Regions from separate parts of the Bacillus sp. C-3-6 genome, predicted to be linked through region 2. Evidence: riboswitches for the same ligand, from Rfam matches in the RefSeq annotation. Region 2 holds a riboswitch; the other holds the start of a gene.

Region 1 (6,578 bases), 2.0 Mb from region 2:
GCATCACGGCCGATTGATTTAAAGAAATCTGTTTGTCCTAAGAGGATTTTTTCAACTTTATTAAAATCAGCTTGATGCTTATCCATAATCGTCTTTAATGTCGCTTCTTCCGCTGGTCCTCCCCAGCCGCCATAACGTTTACCTTCAAAATCTTTCGATGACGTCATATTATCTTTCTTAAGCGATGCAAACGCTGAAGTGTTATGCTGAATAATCGTTCCTACAGATACAACAGGAATTCCTTCCACACGAGCTAATGTTACATTTTCTTGTGCGCTTATTGCGAAGTCTGCTTTTCCTGATGCTATCATTTGCTCTGCTGTTACATTGTCACCTGGTTGAATAATTTCTACATCTAATCCTTGCTTTTTGTAATAATCTTTCGTTTGCGCTACATACAAGCCAGTATGATTCGTATTTGGAAACCAATCTAATACTACTTTTACTTTTTGATCTTTACTTGCACTTTCTTCTTTCTTCGCCGGATTACATCCAGCCACACCTACCGCTACTAAGGCAGCTAACATAACTTTCAAACCTTTTTTCATTTTCTGCCGTCCTTTCTATATATCCATGGTGCTGTTATTCTTGCCATAAACTCTACGATAAAATACAGGCATAATGTCACTATAACGATGATTGCTGCAACACCAAATACTCGGGCAGTCAAAAAGGATTTTGTAGCCCTCGTAAGCATAACGCCTAATCCTTCACTTGCACCGAGCCATTCTCCGATAATTGCCCCCATTACGCTATATGTAACTGCAATTTTTAAACCGGAGAAAAAGTATGGAAGCACTGCTGGAAATTTTACTTTCTGGTAAACTTGCCATTTTGTCGCCTTCATTGTTTGTAACAGCTTCAACATGTTTTTATCTACTGTTTGAAAACCTTCTAAAATACTAAGCGCAATTGGGAAGAAACAAACGAGTATTACGACCATTACTTTCGGCAACATCCCATATCCAAACCAAATAATAAATAGCGGTGCAAGTACAACAATTGGAATTGTTTGCGAAATAACGAGCAATGGATTTATTAAAATACGAAATAACGGTATAACGTCCATAATAATTGCGATGCTCGTCCCCAATAAAATTGCAAAGAATAGTCCAATTATAACTTCCTGCAGTGTTTGCATCGTATTTGGTAATAGTAAATCTTTCATCCCAATTAATTCTTGAACAATGGCAGAAGGCTTTGGTAAAATCCACGGTTCGATTTTAAATAATGAAACAGATCCTTCCCATATCACAATGAGAAGGATAAGCCAAATAGTTGTAATAAGTTTAGATTGCTTCTGGTTTTGCATATTCATCACGGTACTTCCAAACCTTTTCATCTATCGTTACACCAGTGCTTGGACGATAATGGATTTTAATAGAAGTAATCACTTCTTCTGCTCCAGCATCGACGCAAGCTTGTTGCGCACGTTTAACGACATCAAGAAGTACATCTAATTCTCCTTCCAAAGTTGTTTCCATTGCCCCTACTTCATAACGAACTCCCGATTGTTGCACAACTTCAATTGCTTTATCGACAACAGAATATACATCTTTCGTTTTCGCTTGTGGTACTACTGAAAATGACATTGTAACTTGTTGTGACATAATAAAATCCCCCTTATAAAATTAGATTTCAAAAATAAGAAAAGGCTTTCCTACTGCGTAGGAAAGCCTTGTATGCAAGTTATTATAGAATAACATATGCTACATCACTTTAAGTAACTCCCTACGCTGGCATTATCCAGATCAGGTTGAGGGTCGATGTTTACTTACATCCTCTCAGCCAATTGGCTCCCCGGTCCTTAATTCGTTTTCATTGTAGCATGATTTATTTTATTGAACAAACAAAAGCATGCATAATCATTTCATTATTTTTGGAAAATATCCAACTTTTTCACCATGAGCTAATAACTGCTGTATAAATTCTTTATTGATTGCTGGTACTATCAATTCTTTTTTCTTAATCCATTCATTCGTTCTACGCGTACCCATTACAATCTCAGATTGCTGCGCTCCATCTCCTGCAACTTGAGAAGCAATTAACTCTGCTATTACTTCATTTTCCTTCGCTAATTCAAGTCCGGTATTTACATATTCTGAAAGTGGAACCATTTCAAGATTGTATCCACACTCTCCAATTAACTGTATAAATTGTTCAAACTCAATTTGATGTGGATGACAAATATGTAACGTCTCTCCTACAATTTGCGAATCTTTTAAATACAATACAATTGATTTACTAGCTAAATCAATTGGTGTGAAATCAACTTTCCACTTCACATTTGGTGCTTTCCCAATTAATAGCATTGTTTTAATAAGACGATAAAATGCGTTTCCTTCAATATTTTGTTGGAACGAACCTGTTTCTGAATGACATGCTAAATTACCTGCACGATAAATATTTCCGCGCAAACCATTTTTCATTGCTTCACGAACAATGTTTTCCGCTTGTAGTTTACTATTTGAATATACATTCTCTAAGTCTACACTGTAATTAAAATCACCAGTTTTCATGTATGTATCCCATTGATCTACCGCTAATTCTAACGGGATACCAATTGTAGAAATAAAATGGAATGTAGCACCTTTCTCCGCTAATGCTAGCATACGGCTAGTTCCTTGGACATTTATATTTTCAAATTGTTTTACATCTCCAAAATGTCTTACATCTGCACCGCAATGAATTATCGTATCCATCTTAGAACTGATGAACATAAATTCTTCTTCGCTCATCCCAAGATACTCTTCCCCCAGATCACCAGCTACGGCCTGTATACGCTGTAACCATTCTTCACATATATCACTAAAGTAGCCTGTTAATGTATCTATAATTCTTTGTTGCACATCTTTGGTTGGTCTTACTAAACAATAAATAGTAGCAGATGTATCTCTCAACAATTCATATAATATGTGTGATCCTAAATAACCAGTAGCTCCTGTTAAAAAGACATTTGAAATCTGGTTTTCTTCCAAAACGTTTGCATACGTGATAGTATCTGGTTCGTGAATCACTTTATATTCACGAAATACTTCTTCTTTGTCTACTTTTACTTCTCGCTCAATTCGAGCTAATCCATATATCGTTCTTTCTTTAAAGAAATCTTGAATTGTTAAATGTGAAAAATCTTCTTTTAACAATGTTAAGACTCGTAATACTTTTAATGAATGTCCACCAATTGTAAAGAAATCATCATGCACTCCAACTTTTGAAATTCCTAATACTTCCGCCCAAGCGCGCGCTATTTGTTTCTCTGCTTTATTAGAAGGTGCAACATATTCTTGTAGACGAACCGGTTCATACTTTTCTTCTAACTGAGCTAACTTCTTAACATCAATCTTTTTATTAGGTGTAAGTGGTAATTCATTAATATAAATTAGTTTAGATGGCACCATATAATCTGGTAATTGCTCTTGTAACTGATAAACTAATTCTGGTATTTCTTTTTTATTTAAAGTTGTATAGAACGCGATTAAATATTGGCTACCTTCCTTACTCTTCTTAGCAAACACAGCATTTTCTTTTATATTATGATTTTGAGAAATTTTACTTTGGATTTCTCCTAGTTCAATACGATGTCCTCTAATCTTTACTTGATCATCTTTCCGATGTAAAAATTCTATATGTCCATCCTCTAACAACTTAACAATATCACCTGTTTTATATATATTAACTATAGGATTAAAAGGGTTCTGAATAAAAGCTTCAATTGTTTTATTAGGCTTATTAAAATACCCTTTTGCTAATCCTACTGAATCTATATATAATTCACCAGGTACACCAATTGGACAAAGATTCATATTCTCATCCAAAATCATAACTTGATAATTAGCACATGGTTTACCAATGGGAATACTCGCAACATCCTCATTTAACTGACTAGGTATTTTATAGGTTGTCGTCACTACAGTACATTCTGTCGGTCCGTATACATTATGAATTTCAACATTTGTACCTATTCTTTCTCTCCACAATTTAATAACCTCTACAGGCAACATTTCACCGCCAATCGCAATTCTTTTTAGGGAAGCTAGCTTATATATATCTTCTTCTGCTAAATAAGTTGCTACTTGTCGAACAAAAATTGTTGCTAATGCCAAGATCGAAGTTGCTTTCACTTTATAGATTGCATTTGCAAATGCTTCTACAGACAATCGCTCTTCCTCTAATAATACATACAAGTTTCCTCCGCAGAATAAAGAAGCAAATGACTCCCATACAGAAGCATCGAAACTAAAAGAAGGAAATTGGGCAAATACATCCTCTTCTGTCAATTCATATTGCTTTTGCATCCAAGTGTACAGATTAACAACCCCTCTATGTGCTAACATCGTTCCCTTTGGATTCCCTGTTGAACCAGACGTATAAATCATATAAGCTACATCATCACAATGAATAGACAACTTTACATCTATATCTTCACAAGTTTCACTATCATACATTGAAACTGTTTGAACTCCATCACATGTTATAGGCGTCTCTTTCATCAATATAACTTTCGCTTGGCTATCTTGAATAATGTACTGTATTCTACTTTCCGGATAATCTGGATCAATCGGAACATACGCTGCACCAGCTTTTAATATAGCTACCATACTTACTACTGTGTCTATGCTACGTTTCATAAATATTCCAACATAGTCTCCTAATTGGACGCCATTTTTAATTAACATATGAGCTATTTGATTACTTTTTTTATTTAGCTCCTCATAAGTTAAAGTACCTTCCCTTGAAGATAAAGCTATACGATTTGGAAATTGAGTAACAGTATTATAGAACATATCGACGATACTTTTCTCAGGATATACTGCTGTCGTATCATTCACTTGACTATAAAGTGCCATCTCGGCCTCTGTAATAATATTAAAATTCTTTATATAATTATTCTTATTTTGTGATGTACCAATTAAAACACCTTGTATTTGTTGTGCATAACGAGTAATCGTTGTTTCCTTCCAATTAACACTATTAAATATTATTTCTACACTTTGCATATTTTTACTAAATACAAATTGTAATGTATTCGTGTCTTGTAGCTCATAATATGTTTCACCAATAATAATAGGTGACATTTCATATAATGTATTACCGTTTTGAAACTCTTCTATTTCTTCCTCATTCATTTCTTTAATTTGTTCCAGTTGCTCTTCAATCTGTAAATTCAAACTTTCATAGGAGAGAAAATTAGAAACTTCAATAGTAATCGGAAATAAACTTCCTCTTACATGATAAAGCACGACAATATGTTTTTCTTTAGAAATATGATATAACCACGTTGCAGTCGCTCCTATTAAATCTACAATATGAGTCAAATTTGGAAATAGTTCAGTTTTCCTTTTTATCCTAAGTTCCGTTCCTTGCACATCTTTAGGTATTTTAATACTTCCTTCTACTTTCCCTAAAAATTCTTTTACCATCTCATTATAAGAAATTGCTAATTTCATATTTATGTAAATTCCTCTCTTAAATATAATAAAGGTGTGAAAATTCACACCTTTTTCATCCCTTATTAACGGGCAGATTCGTTCAATTCATAATCAGTAGCGGAGATATCCCCTTTGATTAGAATTGAACTTTCTCCTTATTCGCTTTTAAACTCACCAATAAGCTCTTGTAATTCCTGAGAAAGCCAACTTAAAGAAGTCGCTAATTCTGCAATATCTTGTACTGATATTTCTTGCTCTTTCATGCTTTCTTCAACATTACTACTGCTGTTGGCATAAGTGTTTGCAATATGTGATAATTCATTTACGACTTGAACGATATTCTGGCTATTTTGTAAAATGTCACTCGAATTACCCGAAACAGCTTTTACTTGATCTGTAACAGATTGCGCTGATTTGGAGATTTTTTCAAAGAAATTCCCACTACTTTGAACAAGTGAAATTCCAGTTTCTACTTCTTTTGAACCTTTTTGCATTGAAACTACAGCATCTTCTGTCTCAGCTTGTGTTTCACCAATTAATTTCGCTATATCTTTAGCAGACGCTTCCGTTTGTTCTGCTAATTTTCGTACTTCATCAGCAACAACTGCAAACCCTCTCCCCGCTGCTCCAGCACGTGAAGCCTCAATAGAAGCATTTAAAGCTAATAAATTTGTTTGATTTGAAATACCTGTAATTACAGTTACGATATCACTAATTTCTTTTGACCTTGTTTCTAACGAATAAATGATGGAAGATAAATCTTGTACTGCATTTTGAATTAAACTCATTTGATTAATAATTTGTCCAATCACTTCATTACCTTCAATTGAATGTTGCTCCATACCTTCAGAAGCAACCGCAACTTGTTTCGCAGCCCCAGTTATCTCTTCTACCTTATCTTCCATTCCATGTACAATCCCTAAACATTGTTGTACTGAAGTTTTTTGAGACTGTGCCCCTACTCTTAAACCTTCAATAGAACTTGCAATCTCTTGAACTGCCATGCTGTTTTCCTCTGTACTCGCCGACAATTCTTGTGAAGAAGAAGAAACTTGCTCAGCAGTTTGCCTTACTTTATCTATAATCCCTTTAAACTTTTCAATCGTGTTATTGAAATAAACATTAATAATTCCAATATCATCTGGTCTT
Region 2 (6,578 bases):
TTTTTTAATTGATAAGGTGAAACTTTAATTAGCCCTCACCAATTGGGCTTTTATGGGTAGTCCGCCACCGAACTTCTCTTTGCTCCCGCTGAATTTTTTTAGGGTCTTACTGCCCTGCAAATAGCAGGATAAATGCAATCAATATTCATACGTTATAATAGTACCAGTAGTATCAGTAGTACCACTAAAACCATCAAAACAGTTAGAGCAACCACCACAACCTCCGCAACCTCCGCAACCAAAACAACCGAAGCAACCAATACAACGGAATCCACCACAACGGAATCCGCCACAACGACCTCCACCACAACGACCACAACCGCCACAGCGACGAGCAGCATCTTCAATATAGTAATATGGATATTGGTTTTGCTGGTCCCAATAGACAATATTTCCAGACCGGTAATCATTAAGACTTAACGCTTGTAGTTCTTGTTGAAACTGATTCATTTTCATAACCTCCGTTTATAAAATACAACCTCATTGATGCTTCCCTATATTTCTGTTCGTTACATCTAAGTAAAAATAGCGCTATAAACTAAGTTCAATACGTACACCAACAAAGTATGACTTATCACTAAATGATGCACCTTGTTCATATACCTATTTTTGCTATGGGCTCATTTTTATAAAGTGAAACTTTAATCAGTGGGGGGTGTTCATCCCCCGCTAATTATTATCCCTCACCAATCAGGCTTTTACGAACAGCCCGTTAATGCGGGATAAATAAAAATTAAAAAATATGAATTCTAGCGTCATATCTTCATACCTACTAAATTCAATTAATTTCTCAATAATTATGTTGCCATATCCTATATATTTCCGTCTGCCGCTTAGATTTTTCTGTACTGTAAATGCCTTTCGCTATAACACCTCCAAGTAACCGGTTTCTATGACGGATAAGAAATTCCTACAAAGAAAAAAACCCTTATTAGGGCTTTTCATTCTATTTCTCCAGCAAAACTCTCTATGAAATTCCTAATAGAAAAAAGACACACTTAGATTGATGCGTCTTTTTGTGATGCCTCTTTTGTGAAATCATATAAAGCAATTGCGCCTAAAAGAACAAGTATACCTTGAGGAACATCTAGCAAAATAGTTTTCCAAATTTCTGGAATTACCCATTTAATATCTGCTGCTGTTTCAAGATATGTTTGGAAATAGCTGATTGTAAAATTAATTATCCCTAAAAATACAAACAACGATAAACCAAATCGAATTAATTTCTTATTTGTAAACATATAACACCTCTCAAAATTCATTGGATATTCCTGCTTTTGCTTCTTTATATTTCCATATCTTTATATCTAATTTTAACACATAAAGAACTCAAAAAAATACGATATGCATATTTGCATATCGTATTAACAACACTCCATGATAATTTAGAAATTCCTGCAAAGAAAAAACAACTCCGTTACAGCTAACAGCTCGGGTTTCTTTTCTTATTTAACTTCATACCACCAACATTTACGTTCTTTGATTGTAAAATAAATGTGACAGAAGTTTATCCAGTTATTGCGTAGACAAGTAAATGAGCTAAATTATCGATATTTTATTTCGCCATATCCGTAGCACTAATGACTTTACGCAAATTTGACAAGAAAAAATATATAGATAGGTATGATTCATACCTATCTATAACATTATTTCTATTCTTTATCCAATTACGTCTTTTACGTCTGTATCCACTGGCCACTTTTCTAATGTATAAGCCATTTCCCAAAATGAATATTCATATTGACTGCTAATAATAAAATGCTGTTTCATACGTTTGCGGTCTACCTCTGTTACTTTTTCAGCGATAGTATCTAAACGTGTAATTTGTTCTTCAACTAGCGTACGGAACCAATCAGATCCATAAGCAGAAATCCATTCGTTATAAATTGGCTCTTCCGGCTGGCACTCTTTTAAGCGTTCGCCAATTTCATAATACAACCAATAGCAAGGTAAAATTGCTGCAATGATATCTCCTAAATGCCCTTCATACGCAGCACGATACATATGTGAAGTATACGCATATGCAGTTGGCGCAGGAATAAAATTATCTTTTTCTTCTTTTGTTATCCCTAGCTTTTTAGCAAAATTCTCATGTAAAGATAACTCGGCCTCATATGTATTTTGAGCATGATGTGCCATACGAGCTGTCGTCTCTAATTCAAGAGCTTTTGCAGCTCCTAAAGTTTGTACTCTAGCAAAATGACTCAAATAATATGAATCTTGAAGCACATAATAGCGAAAACTAGCTAAATCTAATGTTCCTTCACCAAGTTTTTTTACAAAAGGATGGTTAAAACTCGCTTCCCAAATTGAATCTACTTCTTTACGTAATGATTGTGAAAAAGTCATTTAAATCCCTCCAATAATGTATAAAATATAAGTATTTATCCACAATTATTAAAGCTGTAAAATAAAAAAACTTTCTTTACAGGCGTAAAGAAAGTGAAATTGACAGTATTTATTTACTCATTAAATAGCAACGTCTTTCCCACTTCCCTACGCTGGCATTAACCAGATCAGGTACTAAGAGTCTCAAAATCACATTTGATCTCAGCCTATAAAAGGCCCCCCTAGTGGATAAATATTTTGTTTTTATAATGTATTCATCATAGCATACTTCGTGAAACTGTCAAAAGAATTAGTTATATAATCTCCTTAAAACCCTTCTTCATTTCTAACTTTTAATGATGTTTCAATAATCATATCTAATAGTTTGCTATAACTAATTCCCGCTGCTTCTGCACTTTTGGGCAATAGGCTTGATTGTGTCATCCCTGGTAATGTATTAATTTCCATTACATATGGAATTCCGTCCTTCACCATCATATCAACTCTTGCATAAACACTACATTTTAATGCTTTATAACAAGTCAGTGAAGCTTTATTTACACGTTCATTAATTTCTGCTGGAAGTTCGATAACTTCCTCAACTGTACTAGTATCATCATATTTTGCATTGTAATCAAAGAACTCGGCTGCATGTCGAATTGAAACTATAGGTAACTGTTTTCCATCCAGAATAGAACATGTGATTTCATCACCTTTTATATACTTCTCAATTACTACTTCAGAATCCCATTCGAATACAGTTTCTAGCATTGAGATCAATTCATTTTTATTGTAAACGATTTTCACCCCGACACTCGATCCGCCAGAGTTTGGTTTTACCACTAATGGAAATCCTAACTTATCTAACTCATCAAGATTTAGATCCTCCATTTTTGTAAGTTCAATCCAATCTGGTGTTTCTACACCTTCATAACGTAAAATCTTTTTCGAAATATTTTTATCCATACATATACTGCTAGATAACATATTACTTCCGCTATAAGGAATCCCTAAACTCTCCAGTGTTCCTTGAACTGTCCCATCTTCTCCGTATTTTCCGTGTAATGCGAGCAATGCAAAGTCAATGTCTTTCGCTTTTTCAATTAAATCCATTTTTTCGTTTAATGTAATTGGAACTATTTCATACTTATTTTTATCTAAATGAGCAATCATTTCATTCCCCGTCATAATTGAAACTTGTTTTTCAGACGATACCCCGCCCATAATAACACCGATTTTCATTTTCTCAACTCCAAATTTCATTTTTTAATGTATCACCAATTATTTTAATTCCCCGAACTATTTCTTCTTCTTTCAAGCGCGAAAACCCTAATCGGAAAGTGTTTGCTCCTTCTCCATCAGAGTAAAAAACATCTCCAGGTGAAAACGTAACGCCTTTCTCATAACACTTTTGTAAAAGTGTGCGGGCATTCATATGCTCTTCTAGCTCTATAAATAAATGAAGTCCACCATCTCCAGTCATTCTTTTAAAAGGAATGTACTGGTTACATGCCCCGACAGCTAACTCATATTTTTTCTTATAAACAGATCTTGCCTTTTTTAAATATTTTTCAAAATATCCCTCATGTAAATATTGAAACAGAACAGCTTGATCTAGCGTAGATGTGTGAATCGTTCTTGCTCTTTTTACGCTTTCTAAATAATGAATCAGCTCTTTATCTGCAATAATCCAGCCTACACGTAAACCAGGGAAAAGCACCTTTGAAAAGCTACTAATATAAATCACATTATTGCCAGCTCCCGCAAAAGTTAATAATGGAGCTAAATGTGAACCTGAATAACGTAATTCTTCATTAAATCCGTCCTCTATAATAGGAACCTTGTATTTTGAGAATAACCTCATCAATTCCGTTCTTTTCTCTGAACTCGTAACAATACCGGTTGGATTATGATAAGAAGGAATTAAATAAGCAAAATCAAAATCTTTTTCACGCAAACTTTTTTCAACTTCATTCGTATCAATACCATCCTCATGCATATCAATCCCATGAACTTCAAGTCCATGTAAACGGAAAAGCTTAAGTGCAGCATGGTGAGTTGGATTCTCACAAATGACACGACCGGATTTTTTTGATAAAGAAGAGAGTACAATATCCAATCCTTCTGTAAATCCATTTGTAATTAGAATATCTTTATTCGAAATGTCTACACCTTTCATTTCCATGTAATGAAGTAAATAATTCATTAACGGTCTATATCCCTTTGCATATCCGTAGTTCAATACGATGTCCCCTTCAATGGACATACGAGTAAGAAAAGCTCTTTTGAAATTTTCAACATCAAATAGCTTCTCATCCGGGGCTATACTATTAAAAACAATCATTCCCTTTTCCCAACGAACACCATGTTTCATTAAATCTAATTCGTCCGCTAATGCGGTCACTGTATTAAGTTTATTTTTCCAATCTATTTCAACAGACGAAGTGTTAGATATATCCACCTTCGCAACAAAGTTCCCTTTTCCTTTAACTGCATAAATGAGTCCTTCTTGCTCTAAATCTGCATAAGCAGCGAGTACAGTGTTTCTACTCACACTTAGTAATTCACTTAGTTCCCTTGTTGATGGGATTTTTTGATCCCCGAGCAAATGCCCTTTCATAATCATCTTTTTCAAATATTCTTTTAATTGAATATAAACGGGACGATCTTTAACAACTTTAAAATCCTTAAACAATTCCTTACCCCCTGCAATCATTTTTGCATATTTATTTCATTCTCAAAAGGTCCACGACATATGTATTTTTTATAAAGGGCGGTACGGTCTTACAAATCTTTTCGATATAAGTTAATTACATCTTTTAAAGCTGCAGCTGCAGCGCCTCGTGGATTAGAAGCCCCGCCAATTGTAGTAACTTGCCCCATCGTATCTGTAAAGAACGTAATTCCTTTTTCGGTCCCATTTACTTTTGCTAACGGATGATCTTTTTCTATTTCGCACGGTTCAACATTTAAATTCACATTGCCACCCTCATCCTTATATATTGATGCTATTAATTTAATAATTTTATGTTGTTTCTTAGCATTTTGTATTTGCTGTTTTGTAACGTGCTCAATTCCTTTTATATGTATATCAGTAAGTGTTTTCTTTGTTTCCATTAAGCTGTTAGTCAAAAGTAACAATTTACACGCACTATCTGAACCACTTATATCTAATAAAGGGTTTGTCTCAGCAATCCCTTTATTTTGTGCTTCTTTCAGCGCTTCTTCAAATGTCATATCTTCCTCATACATTTTCGTAAGAATATAATTAGTTGTTCCATTTAATATTCCTTCTATTTTATCAATACTGCAACCGGATAAACTAAATTGTCCAATATCTAGTGTCGGTAGCGCAGCGGCTGTTGCACCGCTATATCGAATTCGTACATTTGCGCCCCTTGCTGCTTCATTTATTTCTCTCCAGTTTGTAACGAGCGCACCTTTAGAAATTGCTACTATATCCATCTGTTTCTCAATCGCTTGTTTCATATATTGTTTCCCTGGATTTCCATCTTTAAGATTTGTAACCGTTGATTCTACCAATACAGTACCACTTATGCTAGTTGTTGCACGTTCCTTCGGATGATACTCTAAATATTTTTCAATTGCAGCGGTACCGGCACCATACATTAATAAATGATGAAGAGATAAGCCTTCTTCATTATGTATTGCAATATTTCTCCCTAATACGCCACTTACAACTAATTGAATCCCATATGTTTCATATATATATGAATATTTTTCATTTAATAATTTTATAAACTCTCTGCCTACTGTTCCGTATCCTGATAATACAACTTGAATTTTCATAATATCCCCCCATATTTTTCTACCAAATCCCTCTTTCAATATAATATAAAGCGCTCTCGAATTCCATCGAGAGCGCTTTATTATTACCTATTTCGGTAAACGTGATAGCTTTTCAGCAATTGTTCTATAAAACTCTTGAATGCTAGAAAAACCTAACGAGTCTGAAACACTTAACCCTACCATGTCGAGATGGTCCCAATTCGCTTTCGTTTCGATATGATTCCATTTTCCAATCTGTAATGACTCATTATTATTTACAGCAACATTAGAAGTTGGTGCAATCATAGAATTTGTATTTACTACACCATCATTTTGCCACCAAGAAGTATCGATTAATGGACGGTTTTCTTCATATCTCGCATAGGAACCTAAGAAAAATGCATTCCCCATTAACACTTTATTCATCGTTATATGCGGTAAATGTAAACCTGTTATAGGTG

Evidence for each region. Region 2 has a riboswitch for thiamine pyrophosphate ahead of tenA (thiaminase II). Riboswitches for the same ligand answer to the same signal wherever they lie in the genome.
Region 1: linked by a shared signal. The riboswitch ahead of ACW0JX_RS02265 (MTH1187 family thiamine-binding protein) and the one ahead of tenA (thiaminase II) in region 2 are both predicted to bind thiamine pyrophosphate.

What each region holds. Positions count from the first base shown of each region.
Region 1 is NZ_CM137247.1:440,554-447,131, reverse strand. It holds gene ACW0JX_RS02275 (ABC transporter substrate-binding protein) at 1-548, opposite strand, end outside; gene ACW0JX_RS02270 (ABC transporter permease) at 545-1,318, opposite strand; gene ACW0JX_RS02265 (MTH1187 family thiamine-binding protein) at 1,290-1,610, opposite strand; TPP riboswitch at 1,712-1,813, opposite strand; gene ACW0JX_RS02260 (non-ribosomal peptide synthetase family protein) at 1,866-5,447, opposite strand; gene ACW0JX_RS02255 (methyl-accepting chemotaxis protein) at 5,585-6,578, opposite strand, start outside.
Region 2 is NZ_CM137247.1:2,444,937-2,451,514, reverse strand. It holds gene ACW0JX_RS12475 (heterocycloanthracin/sonorensin family bacteriocin) at 139-456, opposite strand; gene ACW0JX_RS12470 (DUF3937 domain-containing protein) at 999-1,262, opposite strand; gene tenA (thiaminase II) at 1,660-2,349, opposite strand; TPP riboswitch at 2,477-2,582, opposite strand; gene ACW0JX_RS12460 (D-alanine--D-alanine ligase) at 2,656-3,570, opposite strand; gene pdxR (MocR-like pyridoxine biosynthesis transcription factor PdxR) at 3,575-5,023, opposite strand; gene ACW0JX_RS12450 (homoserine dehydrogenase) at 5,113-6,138, opposite strand; gene ACW0JX_RS12445 (esterase/lipase family protein) at 6,226-6,578, opposite strand, start outside.